2 regions of the Streptomyces sp. NPDC022552 genome follow, and region 1 is predicted to be linked to the other one. Evidence: riboswitches for the same ligand, from Rfam matches in the RefSeq annotation. Region 1 holds a riboswitch; the other holds the start of a gene.
What was found. A riboswitch is a leader RNA that binds a small molecule or an ion and turns the genes downstream of it on or off. The one in region 1 is predicted to bind glycine.
Positions count from the first base shown of each region.

Region 2: another riboswitch for glycine. It lies ahead of gcvT (glycine cleavage system aminomethyltransferase GcvT); the one in region 1 lies ahead of gcvP (aminomethyl-transferring glycine dehydrogenase).

Region 1 covers NZ_JBVHGJ010000004.1:544,744-556,307, forward strand. Annotated here, with positions in the region: gene gcvP (aminomethyl-transferring glycine dehydrogenase) at 1-1,844, opposite strand, end outside; glycine riboswitch at 1,906-2,023, opposite strand; glycine riboswitch at 2,024-2,122, opposite strand; gene ACZ3OF_RS15490 (PRC-barrel domain-containing protein) at 2,237-2,605, shown strand; gene ACZ3OF_RS15495 (DNA polymerase IV) at 2,665-4,044, opposite strand; gene ACZ3OF_RS15500 (MerR family transcriptional regulator) at 4,199-4,876, opposite strand; gene ACZ3OF_RS15505 (bifunctional nuclease family protein) at 5,057-5,530, opposite strand; gene ftsR (transcriptional regulator FtsR) at 5,584-6,327, opposite strand; gene ACZ3OF_RS15515 (FHA domain-containing protein) at 6,357-7,274, opposite strand; gene ACZ3OF_RS15520 (DUF881 domain-containing protein) at 7,357-8,247, opposite strand; gene ACZ3OF_RS15525 (small basic family protein) at 8,253-8,585, opposite strand; gene ACZ3OF_RS15530 (DUF881 domain-containing protein) at 8,582-9,511, opposite strand; gene ACZ3OF_RS15535 (mannose-1-phosphate guanyltransferase) at 9,612-11,564, opposite strand, start outside.
Region 2 covers NZ_JBVHGJ010000008.1:81,033-92,596, forward strand. Annotated here, with positions in the region: gene ACZ3OF_RS21650 (ABC transporter ATP-binding protein) at 1-688, opposite strand, end outside; gene ACZ3OF_RS21655 (ABC transporter permease) at 685-1,683, opposite strand; gene ACZ3OF_RS21660 (ABC transporter substrate-binding protein) at 1,810-3,579, opposite strand; gene ACZ3OF_RS21665 (ABC transporter permease) at 3,709-4,710, opposite strand; gene ACZ3OF_RS21670 (enhanced serine sensitivity protein SseB C-terminal domain-containing protein) at 5,021-5,809, opposite strand; gene ACZ3OF_RS21675 (enhanced serine sensitivity protein SseB) at 5,850-6,590, opposite strand; gene ACZ3OF_RS21680 (AAA family ATPase) at 6,682-7,353, opposite strand; glycine riboswitch at 7,494-7,596, shown strand; gene gcvT (glycine cleavage system aminomethyltransferase GcvT) at 7,756-8,883, shown strand; gene gcvH (glycine cleavage system protein GcvH) at 8,961-9,341, shown strand; gene glyA (serine hydroxymethyltransferase) at 9,363-10,622, shown strand; gene ACZ3OF_RS21700 (L-serine ammonia-lyase) at 10,779-11,564, shown strand, end outside.

The DNA of each region.
Region 1 (11,564 bases):
ATGACCGCGGAGGCGGCGTTGGTGCCGTGCGCGGAGGACGGGATGAGGCAGACGGTGCGCTGCTCGTCGCCGTTGGCACGGTGGTAGGCGCGGACGGCCAGCAGACCGGCCAGCTCGCCCTGCGAACCGGCGTTGGGCTGGATCGACACCTTGTCGTAGCCGGTGACCTCGGCGAGACGCTCCTCCAGCTCGGTGATGAGCGTGAGGTAGCCCTGCGCCTGCTCGACCGGGGCGAAGGGGTGGATCTGGCCGAACTCCGGCCAGGTCACCGGCTCCATCTCGGTGGTCGCGTTCAGCTTCATGGTGCAGGAGCCGAGCGGGATCATGCCGCGGTCGAGCGCGTAGTCGCGGTCGGCGAGCTTGCGCAGGTAGCGCAGCATCGACGTCTCGGAGCGGTGCGCGTGGAAGACCGGGTGGGTCAGGTACGCGTCGGAGCGCAGCACGCCGGCGGGCAGCGCGTCCTCGGTGGCGGCGTCCAGGGCCTCGATGTCGGCGGTGACGCCGAAGGCGCTCCACACGGCGTCGAGCTGGGCCCGGCCGGTGGTCTCGTCGCAGGAGGCCGACACGTGGTCGGCGTCGACGAGGTACAGGTTGACGCCGGCCTCACGGGCGGCGGCGACGGCCTCGGCGGCCTTGCCCGGCACGCGCACGGTGACGGTGTCGAAGAAGGTTCCGTGGACGACCTCGACGCCACCGGCCTTCAGGCCCGCGGCGAGGATCGTGGCGTACCGGTGGGTGCGCCGGGCGATGCCCTCGAGGCCGTCGGGGCCGTGGTAGACGGCGTACATGCCGGCCATGACGGCGAGCAGCACCTGCGCGGTACAGATGTTGCTGGTGGCCTTCTCGCGGCGGATGTGCTGCTCGCGGGTCTGCAGGGCCAGTCGGTACGCCCGGTTGCCGTCGGCGTCGACGGAGACGCCGACGAGGCGGCCGGGCAGCGAGCGGGCGTGCTTGTCCTGGACGGCCATGTAGCCGGCGTGCGGACCGCCGAACCCCATGGGCACACCGAACCGCTGCGTCGTTCCGACGGCGATGTCGGCGCCGAGCGAGCCGGGCGAGGTGAGCAGCGTCAGCGCGAGCAGGTCGGCGGCGACGGTGACGACGGCGCCGAGCTCGTGGGCCGCGTCGATGAGCGGCTTGATGTCACGGACGGCACCGGAGGCGCCGGGGTACTGGATGAGCACGCCGAAGACACCACGCTCGGCGACCTCGGCGGGGATGCCCTCGGACAGGTCCGCGACGACGACCTCGACACCGGTCGGCTCGGCGCGGGTCTCGATGACCGCGATGGTCTGCGGCAGCGCGTCGGCGTCGATGAGGAAGACGCCGTTCTTGACCTTGCCGACACGGCGGGAGAGGGCCATGGCCTCGGCGGCCGCGGTGCCCTCGTCGAGGAGGGAGGCGCCGGAGGTGGGCAGACCGGTGAGGTCGGCGACCATCGTCTGGAAGTTGAGCAGCGCCTCGAGGCGGCCCTGCGAGATCTCCGGCTGGTAGGGCGTGTACGCCGTGTACCAGGCGGGGTTCTCCATGACGTTGCGGAGAATCACGGGAGGCGTGAACGTCCCGTAGTACCCGAGGCCGATCATCGGGGCGAGGACCTGGTTGCGGTCGGCGAGCTCACGCAGCTCCGCGAGGACCTCGGCCTCGGTGCGGGCCGCGGGCAGGCCGAGCGCCTCGGCGTTCTTGATCACGTCCGGCACGGCGGCGGCCGTGAGCTCGTCGAGGGAGCCGTAGCCGACCTGCGCGAGCATCTTGGCCCGTGCTTCGGCGTCGGGCCCGATGTGCCGCTGCTCGAACGGGATGCCCTGTTCGAGTTCGGAGAGCGGAATGCGGTGGGCGGTCATGTACGGAGGCCTCCTGGTCGTCACGACCTGCGAGGGGCACCACGGCGCGGGTGCCCGGACGGCCTCCCCCTCTGTCATCTCAACCTGAGAGCTTCACCGGCATGCCGAAGTGGCGCGCCGGTTTTCACCGTCGGTGAGAGCGAATGCCGTCGGACCTCCGCTCTGCTTTCCAGAGTGACCTCGCCCGTGCGGTACAGGTGCCTGAGAGATTCCGGGGAGGATTTGCTCCTTCGGCGCCTCCGAAAGGTTTCTCCGGAGGACTCTCCCGCACGGTGTCGACAGCCACAGCCAGCCTACCAGCGCGGTTCCCGGACTCATCGCTCAAGTGGCCGACATCCCAGATGTGCACTTTCGTAGTCTTTGTAGAGCAGTTGCGACCAGTTGGAGGGACCGTGCAGACCGACATCGATCCGCGCAGCCTGATCGGCCGCAAGGCGTACGACCGCAACGGGCACAAGATCGGCACCGTGGACGAGGTGTACCTGGACGACGCGACGGGGGTCCCCGAATGGGCGGCGGTCCGCACGGGCCTCTTCAGCCGGGACGCGTTCGTCCCTCTGGAGCCGAGCGAACTCGTCGAGGACGGCCTCCACGTCCCGTACGAACGCGCCCTGATCAAGGACGCACCGGACTTCGGCGTGGGCCGGCACCTCTCCCCCGAGCAGGAGCTCCAGCTCTACCGCCACTACAGCCTGGCGCTCCCACCCCCACCCCCGATGGACCACGACTTCGGCCGCCTGGCGGGCCAGGAGGACAGCTGACGCCCGAGGCGGGTACGGCAAGCCCGGCTGAGGGCCGGGCTTCGTCGGGCTTCACCCCGCTAGGCGACCGCCGCCTCACCTCCCGCACGCCTCACCAGCGGCAGCGGCTCCCCCGGCTCCAGCTCCGGATCGTCGACGAGGAACGTCCGCACGCGCCCCGGCGGTGACTGCGGCTCCTCGAAGCGCACGGTGACCCGCCCGACCCCGCTCCCCTGCACCCACCCGGCCCCGTACACGGCATGCCGTACGTCGTTCCCGGGCGCCCATCTCCGCTCGGCGGCCTGCGGCTCCTCCGGCTCGGGTACGGCCTCGGCCGCGGGCACCTCCTCCGCCGCGCCGCCCGGGCCGCCCGAACTCCCCGCATCCTCCGCCGCCTGGGCGAACAGATCCTCCTGCGTGTAGTCCGCGAGCCCGCTCACCCCCACACCGAGCAGCCGCACCCCACCCGTGGTGTCCACGCCCTCGAGGAGCCGCCCGGCCGCCTCCCGCACCACCAGCGGATCGTCCGTGGGCCCGCGCAGCGTCTCCGAGCGCGTCAGCGTCGAGAAGTCGAAGCGCCGCACCTTCAGCACGATCGTGCGGCCCGAGTGCCCCGACGCCCGCAGCCGCCCCACGCACCGCTCGGCAAGCCGCTCCACCTCGATCCGGATCCGCACCCGGTCGTGCAGGTCCACGTCGAAGGTGTCCTCGACCGACACCGACTTCGCGTCCCTCTCGGCCACCACGGGCCGATCGTCGTACCCCTGGGCCATTCGGTACAGGGACGCCCCGTGCGCCCGCCCCAGCAGCCGTACAAGCTCGTCCTCGCCCGCTTCCACGAGGTCCGACACCGTCGTCATCCCGGCCCGCCGCAGATGCTCCCCCGTGGCCGGCCCGACCCCCGGCAGGATCCGTACCGACTTCGGCCCCAGCAGCTCCCGCTCGGTCCCCGGCTCTATGAGCACCAGGCCGTCCGGCTTGGCCTCCTCGGAGGCGATCTTGGCGAGCATCTTGGACCCCGCGAGCCCCACCGACCCCGTCAGCCCCGTGGTGGCGAGAATGTCCCTGCGCAGCCGCTCACCGGCCTCCAGGGCGCCGGCGCGGTCCTCGGCCACACCCCCGGCCTCCAGGTCCACGAAGGCCTCGTCCAGGCTCAGCGGCTCGACGAGCGGCGACAGCCGCCCGAGCAGCTCCATGACCTGCTCGCTGATCGACCGGTAGAAGCCGAAGCGCGGCACGAGATAGGCCGCGTTGGGCGCCAGCCGCCGCGCCTGCGCCATCGGCATCGCGGAGTGGACACCGAAGCGCCGTGCCTCGTACGAGGCGGTGGCGACGACCCCGCGCGGGCCGAGGCCGCCGACGACCACCGGCTTTCCACGCAGACTGGGTTTCGCCGCCTGCTCGGCGGCGGCGAAGAAGGCATCCATGTCGAGATGCAGAATCGTCGGCGCGGCTCTCACATCTCCGATGCTGCCCTACGCCACTGACAATCGACCGCGCGCACGTACGGCCGCGCCGGAGACGGAAGCACGCCCGGAAGCGATCGCCGCCCGGAGCCGGAGGAACACCCGGACCGATCGGCCTCGGACCTGTCGCCCCCGGCCCACCCGACCCTCAGACCGCCCGGTCCCGCCTCCGCCGCGCGAGCTCGTCGCCCGGGTTGTGCCCGACCAGCGTCTCGCCTGTGTCGATCCGCTCCCCGTGCAGCTGGGAGAGCGCCGCCTCCACATCGCGCCAGACCACGCCGACCGCGATCCCGAAGACGCCCTGGCCGCCCTGGAGCAGATCCACGACCTCGTCGGGCGAGGAGCACTCGTAGACCGTCGCCCCGTCGCTCATCAGCGTCATCCGCTCCAGGTCGCGGAAACCACGGGCCCGCAGATGCTGGACGGCGGCCCGAATGTTCTGCAGCGCGACCCCCGTGTCCAGGAACCGCTTGACGATCTTGAGAACGACGACGTCACGGAAGCTGTACAGCCTCTGTGTCCCGGATCCGTACGCCGGCCGCACGCTCGGCTCGACGAGCCCGGTGCGGGCCCAGTAGTCCAACTGGCGGTAGGTGATCCCCGCCGCCGCACATGCCGTCGGACCGCGGTATCCCACGGTGTCCGTACCGGATTCCGCCCTGTCCGTCCCGTCCGCCGTCGCGCCGGAAGTGGCGTTCGGCGCCGCCCCCACGCCCGCGTTCGTGTCCGCTCCGAAGTCGCCCACACTGCCGTGAAGCGGATACGGACCGCGCTCCCCGGGCGCGCGCCCGAGGGAGCCCCCTGCCGTACCGTCGCCGCTGCTCATCACGCCGACCCTCCGTCCTTGACCTGCCCACACGAAGGTAGGCAGTCGCTCGGGGTGCGTCAACGATCGCCACACTCGGCACGCCGAGTGATAATCACCCTGAGAGTGGTTTCTCGTGCCCCTCTCCGGGGAAAGGCTATCCGAATGCGCTGACGGCGCCCCGTGAACAGCGGCCGGATCTCACTGGCTGCTGGACCCGAAGTCCTCGGGGGAGATCTGGTCGAGGAACTCGCGGAACTTCTCCACCTCGTCCTCCTGCTCGTCCGGAATCGCGATACCGGCGTCGTCCAGCACGCCGTCACTGCCGAAGATCGGCGTCCCGGTGCGCAGGGCCAGCGCTATCGCGTCGGACGGCCTGGCGCTCACCTCGACGCCGCTGGCGAAGACCAGCTCCGCGTAGAAGACACCTTCACGGAGATCGGTGATGCGGACCTCGGTGAGCTCTTGGCCCACCGCTTCAAGGACGTCCTTGAAGAGGTCGTGCGTCAGCGGCCTGGCAGGGGCCATGCCCTGCTGGGCGAAGGCGATCGCGGTCGCCTCACCCGGTCCGATCCAGATGGGGAGGTACCGATCGCCTCCCACTTCACGCAGGAGCACGATCGGTTGGTTGGAGGGCATTTCCACCCGGACACCCACAACGTCGAGCTCGTTCACACAGCAACCCTAGGACGTGCCCGACCGGTTTGGGTAGTCGGGCCCCAACAAGATCACTGCAATCGAAGCCCGAGTGCGGTCTGGACCAGTGCCGCGTGCAGCCGTACGGAGAGGCCGGCGAGTTCCTTGGCGGTGGCCTCCGCATGGGCCCTGGTCTGCGGATTACGGTGCCGGCGCAGCGGAGCGACGACCTGTTCGACCAGCCCGGCCTCACGATCGGCGGCTGCTTTGACCGCCCGGAGGTGGCGCGGTTCCAGTCCGAATCTCCCCAGATCCGCGACAAGTCTGGCCACGGTGACGGCCTCGGCGTCGTAGCCGCCCTCGGGTCCCGCGGCGATGAGTCCGTACGACTCCCACTCCGCGAGCTCCTCCTCGGTCACCTCGGCGGCGGCCAGCAGCTCGGCCCGCCCCACGCGTGCGGCGGTCGGACGCCCGTTCTCCGCGTCCCACGCCCCGTCGAGCAGGTCCCGCTGGGGGCTGGGAGCGGGAAGCCTGATCTGCTCGCCACGGGCGAGGGCGTCGAGATGCTCCCGGATGACCTTCAGCGGAAGATAGTGATCGCGCTGCATCCGCAGGATCTGGGCGAGCCGCTCCACGTCCTGCGGGCTGAACTTCCGGTACCCGGAGGCCGTCCGCCGGGGCTCGACGAGCCCCTCGGCCTCCAGGAACCGGATCTTCGAGATGGTCACTTCGGGAAACTCGTCACGCAGCTGGTTCAGCACCGTCCCGATGCTCACCAGCCGGTCGCCCGCTGTGGCGGTGCCGTGACCGGCACCGCCCGTCGGTGTTCGCAGCATGGACCTTCCCTGAAGGCTTCCCGGAGGCGTCACATGCCTCGCTGGCTCGAGTAGAAGACCAGCCGGTACTTGCCGATCTGCACCTCGTCGCCGTTGGACAGAACGGCCGAGTCGATCGGCTCACGGTTGACGTACGTGCCGTTGAGGCTGCCGACGTCGGCGACGGTGAAGCTGCCGTCCTGCGCCCGCCGGAACTCCACATGGCGCCGCGACACGGTGAAGTCGTCGAGGAAGATGTCGCTCTGCGGGTGACGGCCGGCCGTGGTCAGCTCGCCGTCCAGCAGGAAGCGGCTGCCCGAGTTCGGGCCGCGTCGCACGACGAGGAGCGCCGATCCGGCCGGCAGCGCCTCGACGGCCGCCAGGGCCTCGGGCGAGAGCGACGGCATCGCCGTCTGGCCGGTGACCTCGGCGTCGTACGCCTCGAGGCCGGAGATCGAGATCGTCGACGTCGTCTCGGACGCGCGCTCCACAGGCGCCCCGCCCCGCAGCGGCGTGCCGCAGTGGGAGCAGAAACGGCTGTCCGCGGCGTTGCGGTGACCGCACCTCGTACACACCGGCATGGACGCGTCCTCCTGCCGCGGCTGACCCGCGGAGGTCTGTGTCGCATACGGGTCGGGGGTGAACCCTCCACCCGTACCTGAGGTTGATGGTTCTCCGAAACCTATGCGCCCGGCACCGGCACGGTCAACAGACGACGCGCCATGGTCGTCGACCTCGTCACGGAAGAGCGGGCGTTCGCCACCCTGCTCCTCGCTCTGGGCGTGGCGCGGCGCGCGGTGCTTGGCGTTGCCGCCGTCCTCGCGTGCGCTCTTGCCGAACAACTTCGCAAAAAAACTCACGGGCGATTCCCCTTGACCGAAACAGACCCGCCCGTGGGGCAGGACGAACCCTGAATGAACACACCTGCCGACCCGGACACCCTCACAACGTCCGTATCCACCCGACAGTTTCCACCACGCACCACGCTTGTGGTGCGGCGACCCCCCGCAACGTCTTCCCCTTGTCGCGCGACCGCCATGCGCCCCCGCCTCACTGCGAGGACGACTGAGCGTAGTCAGGCCGCTTCGCAGGTCGCAAGGCATCCACGACGATCTTCTGGGACCGGGCCACGGTCGCGGTGGCCTGCTCCTTCTCCAACGTCTGCACGACGCCACCAGGGATGTTGAGCGCGGGCTCGAGATCCTCGGGCTTGCCGATGACCTTGAAGACGTACGGAGCGGTCACCTTCGTTCCATCGATTTCTATGTCGGCGCCACTTCCCGAGAAGTAGCTGTCCGCGACGACCCGTACGTCGTTGACCTGAATCGCCTCGGCACCGGCGGCCCGCAGCTCCTGGATGGCGTCGAGCAGCATGTCCGACTCGACGGCCGCGGCGGCCCCGCGAATGGTCAGCGTGATACCCGGCCCCTCCGCGGCGACGGTTCCGGCCAGGATCCCCAGCTGCTGCTCCTTCTCCTGGGTCTGCTTGCGCGCCTCCTCGGCCTGGTCGGAGCTGGACTCAAGCTCCGAGCGCTGGGTCTCCAGGCGCGCCTTCTCGTCCTCCAGCCGCTGTGTGCGGTCGTCGAGCTCGTCGAGGATACGGACCAGGTCCTCCTGGCGCGCCCCGCGCAGCGCGCTGTTGTCGCTGGTGGAGCGGACCTGGATCGCGAGACCCAGGCCGAGGACGAACAGCAGCACGGCCACGATCAGTTGGGCCCGACTCGCCCTCGGTGGCCAGAGCCCGGCGGCCAGCCGCTGGCGGCCGGTCTGCTGCCGCGCCTCGGGAGCGTCGGGGCCGGCGGGAGCGTCCGAGCCGGAAGGAGCGTCCGGGCCGGCGGGGGCCGCGGGGGCGGCGGGAGCGGAGGACTCTGCGGGCCCTGCGGGCTTCGGCTGCTCGCCGTCCGGGTTCTCGGGGGTCTCCGGGTTCGTTGCGTCGCTCATCGGTGTCACGCCCGGAAGACGTGCCGCCGGATGGCGGCCGCGTTGGAGAAGATCCGGATGCCGAGGACGACCACGACACCCGTGGACAGCTGCGCGCCGACGCCCAGCTTGTCGCCGAGGAAGACGATCAGCGCGGCCACGACGACGTTCGACAGGAAGGAGACCACGAAGACCTTGTCGACGAAGATTCCGTCGAGCATGGCCCGCAGGCCGCCGAAGACCGCGTCGAGGGCGGCGACCACGGCGATCGGAAGATAGGGCTCGACCACCGCCGGAACCTCGGGACGGACCAACAGTCCGACCACGACTCCCACGATCAGGCCCAGTACGGCGATCAAGATGTGCCCTTCCCTGTGTCGGCCGTGGCCTGCCCGCTGGGCTTGGTGGCCCCGGCTCCCCTCGGCTCTGCTGTACGTACGATCAGGCTCGGCGCGGCCGGCAGACGCACCTCGGTCTCGGCCGAGATGCTGGTGCGGATCCCGAAGTTCTCCTGCAGCGCGTGCAGGTACTGTCCGTCGGCGCTGTCCTGGAACGCGGTGCTCAACCGCTGCCCGTCCCCCACCGCGAGCACCGTGTACGGCGGCACCAGCGGCTTGTTGTCGACCAGTATGGCGTCACCGGCGGCCCGGATCGCCGACAGTGACGTCAGCCGCTGCCCGTTGATCGCGACGGCCTCGGCACCCGACTCCCACAGTCCGTTGACGACCCGCTGCATGTCGCGGTCACGGACCCGGCCGGTGTCGGAGAAGCCGCTGCTCTCGCGCGGACCCCCGCCGCCCTCCTCGGTGCCCTTGGCGTCGTCGACGACGAGCTTCACACCGGGACCGTGCACCGGCGTCGCACCGGAGAGCAGAGCCACCAGCTCGGCCTGGTCACCACCGTGCTGTTCCAGCGCCTTGCGCTGCCGCTCCCCCACCTCGGCGCGGATCTTCTCGACGTCCTGCTCCAGCCTGTCGGCCGCCGACGTCTCCGCGTCGATCCGGCCGATCAGCTCCTGCCGCTCCTTGGCGACGACCGGCGCGGAGATCCGCGCCTCCGCCGCTCCCACCGTGACCACCGCGGCGGCGAGGACGAGGCCGGCAGCGAGCCCGAGCTTGGCCCGGAGCGTACGGGGCAGACCCCCGCCCTCCGCCTCGCGCCGGGCCGAGGCCTCGGCGTAGCCGTCGTCGAGCGCGTGGTCCATCACGTTGTTCAGCAGCGACATGGACGCGTCCGGACGCGGGGGTGGGGTTCCGGTGCTCCGAACGGGGTGCTGCTGCGACATGCCGCACATCGTCGCACGTCGCCGCCGCTACCGCCGAATGGCCCCACCGGAGACCGGGCGGCGTCCGACGGACACCACCCGGCTCACACGTCCCTTCCGTTCAGTGACCTGCGCTGTCGACCACGCTCGACCACTCGTCGAGGAGCGCCTGCGCGGAGGCGTCGTCGGGGCCCTCGGCCCACAGATGGGTGACGGCCTCGGCCGGGTCGGGCAGCACCATGACCCAGCGCCCGTCGGCCTCGACGACCCGTACGCCGTCGGTGGTGTCCACCGACCGCTCGCCGGCCGCCTCCACCACACGGCGCATGACGAGCCCCTTCACGGCCCATGGCGTCGCGACATCCCGCTTCAGGACGTGCGCCCGCGGGATACGTGCGTCGATCTGGCTCAGCGTGAGCTGGGTCCGCGCCACCAGACCGATGAGCCGCACGAAGGCGGCGGCACCGTCGAAGACGCTGCTGAACTCGGGAATGATGAACCCGCCCCGGCCGTCACCGCCGAAGATCGTCGACTCCTCCCGTCCGACCCTGGTCAGATCGTCCGGCGACGTCGTCGTCCACTCCACCTGCGTGCCGTGGTAGGCAGCGACCTGTTCGGCGATCCGCGTGGTCGTCACGGGCAGCGCCACCCGCCCCGATCGCCGCTCGGCGGCCACCAGGTCGAGCATGACCAGGAGCGAACGGTCGTCCTCGATGATCCGGCCGCGCTCGTCGACGAGCGACAGCCGCTCGCCCACCGGGTCGAACCGCACCCCGAACGCGGCACGCGCCGAGGCGACGATCTCCCCGAGCCGCACGAGCCCGGCCCGCCGGGTCTCCGCCGACTCCGTGGGCCGCGACTCGTCGAGGCCCGGGTTAATCGTCAGCGAATCCACCTGGAGACGACCGAGGAGGCTGGGCAGAACGAGCCCCGCGCTACCGTTGGAGGCGTCCACGACGACCTTGAGGCCGGCCTCGGCGATCCCCGAGGTGTCGACGTTCCGCAGCAGCGAGCCGGTGTACGAGTCGAAGACGCTCGCCGGGAAGGTGAGGTCCCCGATCTCGCCCGGGAACGCTCGCCGGTACTCCTGACGTGCGAAGACCCGGTCCAGCTTGCGCTGCCCGGCCTGTGAGAGATCCGCACCGCGCTCGTCGAAGAACATGATGTCCACGGAGTCGGGAACTCCGGGCGAGGTCCGCAGCATGATCCCGCCCGCGCTTCCCCGGGCGGTCTGCTGCCGTGCGACGGGCAGCGGTACGTTCTCCAGATCGCGTACGTCGATGGCACTCGCCTGCAGCGCCGAGATCACGGCCCGCTTCAGGGCACGGGCGCCCCGGGAGTGGTCACGCGCGGTGGTGACCGTGGAGCCCTTCTTCAGCGTCGTGGCGTACGCACCCGCGAGCCTCACGGCCAGCTCGGGTGTGATCTCCACGTTGAGGATCCCGGAGACGCCCCGCGCCCCGAAGAGATGGGCCTGCCCGCGCGACTCCCAGATGACGGAGGTGTTGACGAAGGCGCCGGCCTCGATCGTCTTGAAGGGGTAGACCCGTACGTTCCCCTGAACGATCGATTCTTCTCCGACGAGACACTCGTCGCCGATGACCGCCCCGTCCTCGATCCGGGCCGCCCGCATGACATCGGTGTTCTTCCCGATGACACAGCCGCGCAGATTGCTCTGCTGGCCGATGTAGACGTTGTCGTGGACGACGGCCTTGTGAAGGAAGGCGCCACTCTTGACGACCACGTTCGACCCGATGACGGTGTGCTCGCGCACCTCGGCGCCGGCCTCGACCTTGGCGTAGTCGCCGATGTACAACGGCCCGCGGAGCACGGCGTCGGGGTGGACCTCCGCGCCCTCCGCGACCCATACGCCGGGCGAGATCTCGAATCCGTCGAGTTCGACCTGAACCTTTCCTTCGAGCACGTCGGCCTGCGCCTTGACGTAGCTCTCGTGGGTCCCGACGTCCTCCCAGTAGCCCTCGGCGACATAGCCGTAGATCGGCTTGCCCTCCTTCATGAGCTGGGGGAAGACGTCACCCGACCAGTCGACGGAGGTGTCGGCCTGGACGTAGTC
Region 2 (11,564 bases), on a different contig from region 1:
CCTTCTGCAGGTCCCGGATCAGGTCCAGGATCTGCGCCTGGACCGTCACGTCGAGCGCGGTGGTCGGCTCGTCCGCGATGAGCAGTTCGGGGTTGTTGACCAGCGCCATCGCGATCATCGCGCGCTGGCGCATACCGCCGGAGAACTCGTGCGGGTAGTTGTCGAACCGCTTGGCCGGCTCGGGGATGCCGACCCGGTCGAGGAGTTCGACGGCGCGCCTGCGCGCGGTCTTCTTGTCGACCGGGTGGTGGACCCGGTACGCCTCCACGATCTGCGCGCCGACGGAGTAGTACGGGTGCATCGCGGACAGTGGATCCTGGAAGATCATCGCCATGTCGCGGCCGCGCAGCCTGCGCACCTCTTCGGGGTCGGCCGAGAGCAGCTCACGGCCGTTCAGCCAGATCTCGCCGGAGATCCGCGCCTTCTGACGGCCGTACTGGCCGACGGTGTGCAGACCCATGATGCCGAGCGAGGTCACCGACTTGCCGGAGCCGGACTCGCCCACGATGCCGAGGGTCTTGCCCTTCTCCAGCTGGAAGGAGAGCCCGTCGACGGACTTGACCAGACCGTCGTCGGTCGGGAAGTGGATCTTCAGGTCACGGACGTCGAGGAAGGCGTCGGACGGGGCGTTCCCGGACGCGACCGGTTCCCCCAGGGCCGCGCCGGTCTTGGTCAGCTTGTCCGTCATGCGAGCCTCACTCGGGGGTCGATCACCGCGTACAGAAGGTCCACCACGAGGTTGGCGATCACGACGGCGGCCGCGGTGATGAGCGTGACCGCCAGGATCAGCGGCAGGTCGCGGTCGCTGACCGCCTTGAAGGCGGCGTTGCCGAGGCCCGGCAGGCTGAACGCGGTCTCGGTCAGGATCGCGCCGCCGACGAGGGCGCCGAGGTCCATGCCGAAGATGGTCAGGATGGGAGTCATGGTGGAGCGCATGGCGTGCTTGCCGAGCACGACCCGCTCCGGCAGACCCTTGGCCCGTGCGGTACGGATGTAGTCCTCGCCGAGGACCTCCAGCATGGTGGCGCGGGTGAGCCGCGCGTACATCGCCGCGTACAGGAAGGCGAGGGTGACCCAGGGCAGCAGCAGTCCGCCGAACCAGCCGCCGAAGGACTCGGTGATCGGTACGTACTTGGCGTCGAGCCAGCCCAGCTGGGTGCGGAAGGCGAACATCGCCAGCATGGCGGTGAAGTAGATGGGGAGCGAGACGCCGGCCAGCGCGGTGATCATGGCCGCGCGGTCGACGACGGTGCCCCGCTTGAGCGCGGAGAGGACGCCGGTGGCCACACCCATGACGAGCCACAGGAGGGCCGCACCGATGACCATGGAGATCGTGACCGGGATCCGGTCGACGAGCAGCGTCCAGACGTCCTGTTCCGTACGGAAGGAGTAGCCGAAGCAGGGCGCCGCGCAGTGGATGGTGTCGCCGCCGCCGGTGTAGTCCCGGCCGACGAAGATGCCGGAGACGAAGTGCCAGAACTGCACCAGGATCGGCTCGTCCAGGCCCAGCTTCTGGCGGACGCCCTCGATGGAAGCCGGATCCGCCTGCTTGCCGACGAACATCGCGGCAGGGTCGCTGCCGGTCAGCTTGGGGATGAGGAAGAAGATGCTGAGCGTCACCAGGGTGACGACCATCAGCATCACTGCGACGGCGAACAGCCGTCGTACGAGATATGCAAGCATGCGGTCGGCCGTCCGGTGGCCGGGGATCCCGATCGGGATCCCCGGCCACCGTGGGCGGCCATCACCTGCCCTTCGGACCTAGCGGCGGGTGGTGCGCCGTTGGAGCGGGTGGATTGACTCTGGCACTTACTTCATGACGCCGAGCGACGCGTAGTCGTAGCGGCCGTTGTAGGCGTCGGCCGTGTAGACGTTGGTCAGTCGCGAGGAGCGCCAGATGATGTTCTTCTCGTGGGTGAAGGGCAGGTAGATCGCGGCCTCGGAGACCTTGGTGTTGATCTGCTTGTAGAGCTCGCCGGCCTTCTCCGGGTCGGTCTCCTTCAGCGCCTGGTCGAACAGGCCGTTGACGGCCGGGTCGTTCAGCTCCGAGAAGTTGTTGTTACCGCTCTGCAGGATGAAGCGGCCGTCGACCAGCGGCTGCAGGAAGCCCTGGCCCGACGGGAAGTCGGCGCCCCAGCCCATGATGATGATGCCGTAGCCCTTGTCCTTGACCACCTTCGGCGAACCGATGATGCCGGAGGTCTGGGCGCCGTCGAACTGGTCGATCTGGGCGTCGATGCCGACGGCCTTCAGCGACTGCTGGAGGGACTCGGCGGTGGCGATCTCGATCGGCTTGTTGTTACGAACCGCGATGGTGGTCTTGAAGCCGTTCGGCTTACCGCACTTCTGCAGCGCCTCCTTGGCCTTCGCGACGTCCGCCTTGCCGGCCAGCTTGCCGTACGGGTCGGCCTTCGGGTCGGCACCCTTGATCGCCGGGGGCAGCATGTTGGAGGCGATGTCGCCACCGGCCTGCGGGCCACCACGGGCGGTCTGGAGGGACTTGGAGTCGGCCGCGTAGATGATCGCCTTGCGGCACTCGACGTTGTCGATGACCGTCTGCGGGAAGACCGCGTAGCGGATGAATCCGGTCTGCGGGTTGTCCGCGTTCTCCTTGTGCTGCTGGAGCACCTTGGCACGGGCCGCCGCGCCGACGCCGGTGGCGTTGAGGTCGAGGTCGTACTCGCCCTCGATCAGGCGGTTGTCCATGTCGTCGGCGTTGGTGGTGAACGCGACGCTGATCTTGTCCGGCAGGGCCTTGCGGACGGTGTCCGTCTTGGCGTCCCACTTGTCGTTGCGGACCAGCAGCATCGACTTGTTGGGGGTGTACTCCTGCCACTTGTACGGGCCGGAGGAGAAGGGCTTCAGGCCGTACTTGGCCTTGGTGTCCTTGTCCTGGCGGACCGGGGAGGCGGCGGGCATGGCCAGCATCTGCAGGAAGTCACCGTTGGCGACCGGCAGCTTGAAGATGATGGTCTTGTCGTCCGGGGTCTCGATCGCCTTCAGGCCGAGCTTGTCCGCGGAGGTGTCCTTGTAGGGACCCTTGTACTCGCCCTTGGGGTCGAGGACCTGCTGGAGGTAGATCGGGCCGCCGGAGATGACGTCCTGGGCCCAGATGCGCTCGATGCCGTACTTGATGTCCTTGGAGGTGATCGGCTTGCCGTCCTCCCAGGTCACCCCGTCCTTCAGCGTGAAGGTGTAGGTCAGACCGTCGGGCGAGACCTTGCCGGCGTCGGTGGCGAGGTCGGGGACCAGCTCGGTGGAGGCGGCGCCCGGCTCGGCCTTGAAGGTGACCAGCTGACGCGTGTAGTAGCGCGCGAAGTCCCACACGAAGCCGTAGTAGCCGCGCTGCGGGTCCCACGAGTCGGCCTCCTGCGAGCCGATGAACTTCAGCTCGCCGCCCTTCTTGTCCGAGGGGTTGGCGACCTTGTTCACGGCGGCGTTGAAGCCGGCCGCGCCGGTCTTGCCCTTGTCGCCACCGTCGCCGCTGCCGCCGCCACAGGCGGTGGTGACGACCATCGTGGCCGCGGCGAGCAGCGCACCGGCGGCGATTCTGCGCCGCGAAGAGCTGTTCAGAGTCATGGTCTCGCAACCTCCGGAATAGTGGCGGCCGTCGAAACGGTCCGCCGGTCTTGACTGCCTCCTGTCACCAGCGGCAGGGGCGGGGTCTGTACGGGCGTGCGGGCGGTCGGTGGGTGCCGAGCGGGGTGCTCAGCGGGCGCCCTTCGGGTCGAGCGCGTCGCGCACGCCGTCGCCGAAGAGGTTGAACGCCAGAACGGTGATGAAGATGGCGAGGCCGGGGAACACCATGAAGAGCGGATCCGCCTCATAGGTGTTGACGGCCTTCGACAGCATCTGTCCCCAGGAAGCGGTGGGAGGCTTCACGCCCGCGCCGAGGAAGCTGAGCGCGGCCTCGGTGAGGATGTTGGTGGGGATCATGAGGGTCGCGTACACCGTGATCGGGGCGATCAGGTTCGGCAGCAGCTCCCGGCGCAGGATGTAGAGCCGGCCGGCGCCCAGGCTGCGGGCGGCCTCCACGTACTCGCGCTCGCGCAGCGAGAGGGTCTGGCCGCGGACGATGCGGCCGACGTACGGCCAGCCGAAGAAGCCGATCACGACCACCAGAGCGCCGATGCGTACGCCCGAACCCTCGATCCCGAGCAGCTCGTTGGGGAGCACGGAGACCAGGGCGATGGTGAAGAGCAGCTGGGGGAAGGCGAGCATGACGTCCATGACGCGGCTGAGCGCCGCGTCGACCCAGCCGCCGAAGTAGCCCGCGACGATGCCGAGGATCGTGCCGAGGACGACCGCGAAGACCGCCGCGAGGAAGGCGACGAGCAGGGAGATCCGGGCTCCGTAGACGATGCGGCTGAAGACGTCACGGCCGTTGACCGGCTCGACTCCGAGCAGGAAGTCGGAGGAGATGCCGCCGTAGGAGCCGATCGGGGTGCCGAAGAGCGGGTCGATCTGGTCCTCGTGGAACTCGTCCGGCGGGTGGCCGAGGAGACCCACGATGAGCGGTGCGCAGATGGCGACCAGGATCAGGAACAGCACGACCGCGCCGCCCACGAGGGCGACCTTGTCCCGCTTCAGCCGCAACCAGGCGATCTGCCAGGGGGAACGGCCCTCGATCGCCTTGCCTGGCGCCTCGGGCACGGCGTCGACGGCGGTGGTCGACTCGACCGCACTCGTCTCGTGCAGTGGTGCCGTCATCGTGGTCAGGACCCCTCTCGGCCGCCGGTAGCCGGCCCTTGCCCGCCGCGGGTAGCGGCTTGGTGGAACAACTGCGAGGCACCGGCCAGGAGGCCGAACGCCCGGTGTTCCGGGGAGTCTTCAATGGGTTCGCGATCACCCGCCAGACCTCACGGTGAATGTTTGCTCAACCGTGATGCGGTTCGTTGCCTTCCGTTATCCGGACGCTGGGAACGCGTCAGCGGACCATGTCACCCGCTATTCGGTCAGAACGGACATGCGCCCCAACCCCTCTGATGCAGCAGTGAATTGGGGTGACGGAAGGGACGTATCAGTACGTGCGGGGCACGGCCGGAGGGTAGCCGTAGCCGGGGACGGGCGGCGCGGGCGCGGCGTGCGCGTCGCGGTCGTAGAACGGCCGCGCGTTGGCCCGCAGCCACATCGCGACGGGGTCGTACGCGTCGGACATCGCGACCGTCGAGACGGGCAGCCCGTCGGGTACGGCGGAGATCGACTGGCGCATCATCGCCCGTACCGATTCGACGGAGGCGGCGGAGGTGTCGTACAGGTCGAGACCGATGGCGAGGTACGGAGATCCCACCGCCGGCTGCACCCAGGCGCGGCGCAGCGCCCTGACGGCCGGGGTGCGATGGGCGTTCTGGGTCAGAAGGGCATAGAACTGGGGGATTTCCAGGGCGGGCTCGGAGAGCCGCAGCGGTCCGGCCGGCATCCGGTCGAGACCGGTGGCGATCCGGCGCAGGTCGGCCCAGGGGATGCCGACGCCGCCGCCCGCGTCGTGCGGATTCAGCCAGATGCCCCAGCGGTCGGGGTAGAGCGCGCGGGCGATCTCCTGCCCGGTGACCACCTCGTGGGCACGGGTCCAGCCGGAGGCGGCGAGCTCCTGGGCGGAGGTGACGCACGGGGCGTACCCGAAGCCGTCGACCTCCATGTTCCCGTACTGGGCCTCGGGCGCGCCGGGCGTGCCCTGCCAGAGCAGCATCCAGACGCTGCCGTCGGCGAGGGCGTGCAGCAGCTGCTCGTACGCGTCGTAGCGTCCGGGTGCCACCTGGCGCAGCATGTGCTCGACCTGTCCGGCCGCAGCGGTGCCTGACGCGCTCACCCTGGTTCCCGCCCCTCTTCCGTCCACCGCACCAGCTTAATTACAGGGAGGCCCGCTGATAGAAGGGGCGCACCCGCTCCAGCATCCAGTCGCCGACCGGGTCCTGCGCGACGTCGAGCAGGATGAGATTGACCGGCCAGGCGACCTCGATCCGCCCGAGCGCGCGGCCGAGGGCGTCGAGCGGGGCGTTCCGGTCGACACCCTCCCAGGCGACGAGCTCGACGCCGACGAAGAGGGCCGGTTCGGTGCCCTCGACGCTGGCCAGGGCGCGGCGGGCGGAGACGACGACGCCGGTGGCCTCGAACTCGGCGGCCGCGGCGGAGAGGAAGTCGACCGGGTCGTCCTGCCAGTCGGGCTCGAAGAGCCGGACCCGGCCGCCGCTCGCGGGGCCGTCCAGCGGGGTGCGACCGACGCGGCAGAGCTCGGCGACGGCGGGCGGCGGCAGCGGGGCGCCGACGGTACCGCCGGGGTTCACGGCGATGCCGAGCTGCGGGGGCAGACCACGGGCGAACTCTCGGGCGGGCGCGACGGTGAAGGACATATGGCTGCCGACGCAGGCCAGAAACTGCTGCTCGGAGCTGAAGACGGGGACGTACGGGAGTCCGTCGATCTCCATCGTGGGAAGGTCGAGGTCCCGGCTCTCGGGGCTGCCGCCGTTGGGCAGCGGCACCCAGACGGGGCTCCGGCCGAGCACCTCCACGAGCCGGCCCCCGGCGGAGGCGTTGCCGAGCGAGGCCGCGAGGACCTCTTCGAGCTCGTTGCCCGGCCACGTAACGTCCACGGTTCCCGTTTCCCCTTCTCGCGCGCCCTGGTCACGACGCCCTCGGGGCAGAACCCTAACGCCGCCCTGAGGCCGTCGTGGCCAAAAGTACTCAGTGCGCGGTACGGAACGCGATCGTCCGCAGAGCTCCGGCCGCGTCCCGGTCGAGCAGGGTCGCCGAGGCGCAGCCGCGGGGCAGCCGGCCGGACTCGACGGAGCCGATCATCCGGCCGACGGCCCGGCGGTGGCGGGCGAAGGCGTACCCGGAGACTCCGCGGCCGCGCTCGCGCTGTCCCGCGCGGGCCGTGTCGGGGGTGACGTCGAGCAGGATCAGGTGCAGGGCGTGCCCGCGCCGGCGGGCCTCGCGGGCCAGCCATTTCCGCACCCAGGACTGGGTGCCGCAGTCATGGACGACCACGCTCCGCCCGGAGCGCAGCGCCCGCCACAGCCCGGCGTAGTGGGCCATCCGGGCCAGCGGCCGGTACGTCGCGTACGGCAGGAAGCCGGGCAGCCGGGCCTCCCAGCGCTCGCGGGCGTCCTGGGAGTCGATGCCCAGCCCCTGGGCCGCGCGCCGCATCAGCGTCGACTTGCCGCTTCCGGGCAGCCCGGAGACCACCACGAGGTCCCCGGCGGCGAAGGCGAGCGTCCGCGGCCCTCGGCCGCCGCGCTCGCGCAGGTCCCGCAGCAGGGGCGCGGCGGAGCGGCGCCTTCGTGTCCTGGCGCGGGCGCGCTGGGCCGGTATGCCCGTGCCCGTCGCGTACGCGCCGCTGTGCTGGAACGTCATCTTTTCTCCCCCTGTCGGGTCCCGGAGACCCCCTGCCCACAAAGTGTAAAGAAGGGGTAATCAGTCACAAGCGATTTGCCGATCGGACACCGCGTGCAATGATGTGCGCGCCAAGCGCACACAACCTCATACCGGCCGCTCGAATCCGCGCGGGAGAGTCCCGGAACCACCACGGTGGGCCCCGGGCGCCGAAGGAGCAAGACCCTCCCTTGAATCTCTCAGGCCCCGTACCGCGTGGATGAGGCAGATCTGAAAAGCGGGACGCCCCCGGCGTTCCCACCCAAGGTGCAAGCCGACCTCTCGGAGACGAGATGCCCTCGGTGAACCTCTCAGGTTCCATGACAGATGGGGAGGACGTCCTCGCCCGTCATGTTTTCCGCCCTTGGGACCCGGGAGCCACCCATGAGCACGTCTGCCCCCCGTCTGACCGCCCTCGATGCCCTGCATCGCTCCCTGGGCGCCACCATGACCGACTTCGCCGGCTGGGACATGCCGCTGCGCTACGGCAGTGAGCGTGACGAGCACAACGCCGTCCGCACCAAGGCGGGCCTCTTCGACCTCTCCCACATGGGCGAGATCACCGTCACCGGCCCACAGGCCGTCGAGCTCCTCGACTTCGCCCTGGTGGGCAACATCTCCACGGTCGGTGTGGGCCGCGCCCGCTACACGATGATCTGCCAGGAGGACGGCGGCATCCTCGACGACCTGATCGTGTACCGGCTCCAGGAGCAGGAGTACATGGTCGTCGCCAACGCCTCCAACGCGCAGATCGTCCTCGACGCGCTGACCGCGCGCGCGGCCGGCTTCGACGCCGAGGTGCGCGACGACCGTGACGCGTACGCCCTGCTCGCCGTCCAGGGCCCGGAGTCCCCCGGCATCCTGAAGTCGCTCACCGACGCCGACCTGGACGGCCTGAAGTACTACGCCGGCCTGCCGGGCACGGTCGCCGGGGTCCCCGCGCTGATCGCCCGTACCGGCTACACCGGCGAGGACGGCTTCGAGCTGTTCCTGAAGCCCGAGCACGCCGAGGGCGTCTGGAAGGCGCTGACCGAGGCGGGAGCCCCCGTCGGCCTGATCCCCTGCGGCCTGTCCTGCCGTGACACGCTCCGCCTGGAGGCGGGCATGCCGCTGTACGGGCACGAGCTGACGACCTCGCTCACCCCCTTCGACGCGGGCCTCGGCCGGGTCGTGAAGTTCGAGAAGACGACCAACGAGGGACGCTTCGTCGGCCGCGAGGCGCTCGAGAAGGCCGCCGAGCGCGCCGAGACCGCCCCGCCGCGCAAGCTGGTCGGCCTGATCGCCGAGGGCCGCCGCGTCCCGCGTGCCGGCTTCTCCGTCGTCGCGGACGGCCAGGTCATCGGCGAGGTCACCTCCGGTGCCCCGTCGCCCACCCTCGGAAAGCCGATCGCCATGGCGTACGTGGACGCGGCGCACGCCGAGCCCGGCACCCAGGGTGTAGGTGTGGACATCCGCGGCACCCACGAGCCGTACGAGGTCGTGGCGCTGCCGTTCTACAAGCGCCAGAAGTGACGCATCCGTCCCGCTCCGCGTCTCAGCCCGCAAGACCCACGTTCATCAGCACTCCCTCGATCCAGGAGAATCAGGTCATGAGCAACCCCCAGCAGCTGCGCTACACCAAGGAGCACGAGTGGCTGTCGGCCGCCGAGGACGGCGTCGCGACGGTCGGCATCACGGAGTTCGCGGCCAACGCGCTCGGTGACGTCGTCTACGCCCAGCTCCCGGAGGTCGGTGACACGGTGACCGCGGGCGAGACCTGCGGCGAGCTGGAGTCGACCAAGTCCGTCAGCGACCTGTACTCCCCGGTCACCGGTGAGGTCGTGGCGGCCAACCAGGACGTGGTGGACGACCCGTCGCTGGTGAACACCGCTCCGTTCGAGGGTGGCTGGCTGTTCAAGGTGCGCGTCACCGGAGAGCCGGACGACCTGCTGACCGCCGACGCGTACGCCGAGTTCTCCGCCGGGAACTGAGACCCCTTAGGGATCGAATTCATGTCTGTGCTGAACACCCCTCTCCACGAGCTGGACCCGGAAGTCGCCGCCACGGTCGACGCCGAGCTCCGCCGCCAGCAGTCCACCCTCGAGATGATCGCCTCGGAGAACTTCGCTCCGCTGTCGGTCATGGAGGCCCAGGGCTCGGTCCTCACCAACAAGTACGCCGAGGGCTACCCGGGCCGCCGCTACTACGGCGGCTGTGAGCACGTCGACGTGGCCGAGCAGATCGCCATCGACCGGATCAAGGACCTGTTCGGCGCCGAGTACGCCAACGTCCAGCCGCACTCCGGCGCGTCCGCGAACCAGGCCGCGCTCTTCGCGATGGCCCAGCCGGGCGACACGATCCTGGGCCTGGACCTGGCCCACGGCGGTCACCTGACCCACGGCATGCGCCTGAACTTCTCGGGCAAGCAGTTCAACGTGGTCGCGTACCACGTGGACGAGGCCGGTCTGGTCGACATGGCCGAGGTCGAGCGGCTGGCCAAGGAGCACCGCCCGAAGGTGATCATCGCGGGCTGGTCCGCCTACCCGCGTCAGCTGGACTTCGCCGAGTTCCGCCGGATCGCCGACGAGGTCGAGGCATACCTGTGGGTCGACATGGCCCACTTCGCGGGTCTGGTCGCGGCCGGTCTGCACCCGAACCCGGTCGAGTACGCGGACGTGGTGACCTCCACCACGCACAAGACGCTCGGCGGCCCGCGCGGCGGCGTCATCCTGGCGAAGCAGGCCTTCGCCAAGAAGATGAACTCCTCGGTCTTCCCCGGCTTCCAGGGCGGCCCGCTGGAGCACGTGATCGCGGCCAAGGCCGTCTCGTTCAAGATCGCGGCCTCGGAGGAGTTCAAGGAGCGCCAGCAGCGCACGCTCGACGGCGCCCGGATCCTCGCCGAGCGCCTGGTCCAGGACGACATCACCGCGCACGGTGTCTCGGTCCTGTCCGGCGGCACGGACGTGCACCTGGTCCTGGTCGACCTGCGCAACTCCGAGCTGGACGGCCAGCAGGCCGAGGACCGCCTCCACGAGCTCGGCATCACGGTCAACCGGAACGCGATCCCGAACGACCCGCGTCCGCCGATGGTCACCTCGGGTCTGCGCATCGGTACGCCGGCGCTCGCCACCCGTGGCTTCGGCACCGAGGACTTCCGTGAGGTGGCCGACATCATCGCGGAGGCCCTGAAGCCCGGCTTCGACGCCGAGGCGCTCAAGGCCCGGGTGACCGCGCTCGCGGACAAGCACCCGCTGTACCCCGGCCTGAAGTAATTTCGTACGCTTTAGTTCCGGTTTCATTCGTACGAAAGCTCCGGGGCACCGCGCACACTGGACAGTGAGCGCGGTGCCCCACCCCCTTTCCGCTCTTCCTGCTGTTCTGCACCACCCCGGCAGACAACGGCGTCTAGCCCCCACAAGGAGTTCCCCGTGGCCATCTCGGTCTTCGACCTGTTCTCGATCGGCATCGGCCCGTCCAGCTCCCACACCGTGGGCCCGATGCGCGCGGCCCGGATGTTCGCCCGCCGGCTGAAGAACGAGGGCCTCCTCGCCCACACCGCGTCGATACGCGCCGAGCTGTACGGCTCGCTGGGCGCGACCGGCCACGGCCACGGCACCCCGAAGGCCGTCCTTCTCGGCCTGGAGGGGAACTCCCCGCGCACGGTCGACGTCGAGTCGGCGGACGACGAGGTCGAGCGGATCAAGTCCAGCGGCCGGATCAACCTGCTCGGGGCGCACGAGATCCCCTTCGACTTCGACGAGGACCTGATCCTGCACCGCCGCAAGGCGCTGCCGTACCACGCCAACGGCATGACGATCTTCGCGTACGACGCGGAGGGCGCGCTCGTCCTGGAGAAGACGTACTACTCGGTCGGTGGCGGCTTCGTGGTCGACGAGGACGCCGTCCAGGGCGAGAACCCGATCGTCCCGGACGACACCGTCCTGAAGTACCCCTTCCGTACGGGCGACGAGCTGCTCCGTCTCGCGAAGGAGACCGGCCTGTCGATCTCCGCGATGATGATGGAGAACGAGAAGGCCTGGCGCACCGAGGACGAGATCCGTGCGGGCCTGCTGGAGATCTGGCGGGTCATGCAGGCCTGTGTCTCGCGCGGCATGTCCCGCGAGGGCATCCTGCCCGGCGGTCTGAAGGTCCGCCGCCGCGCCGCGAACACGGCCCGCAAGCTGCGCTCCGAGGGCGACCCGGCGTCGCTGGCG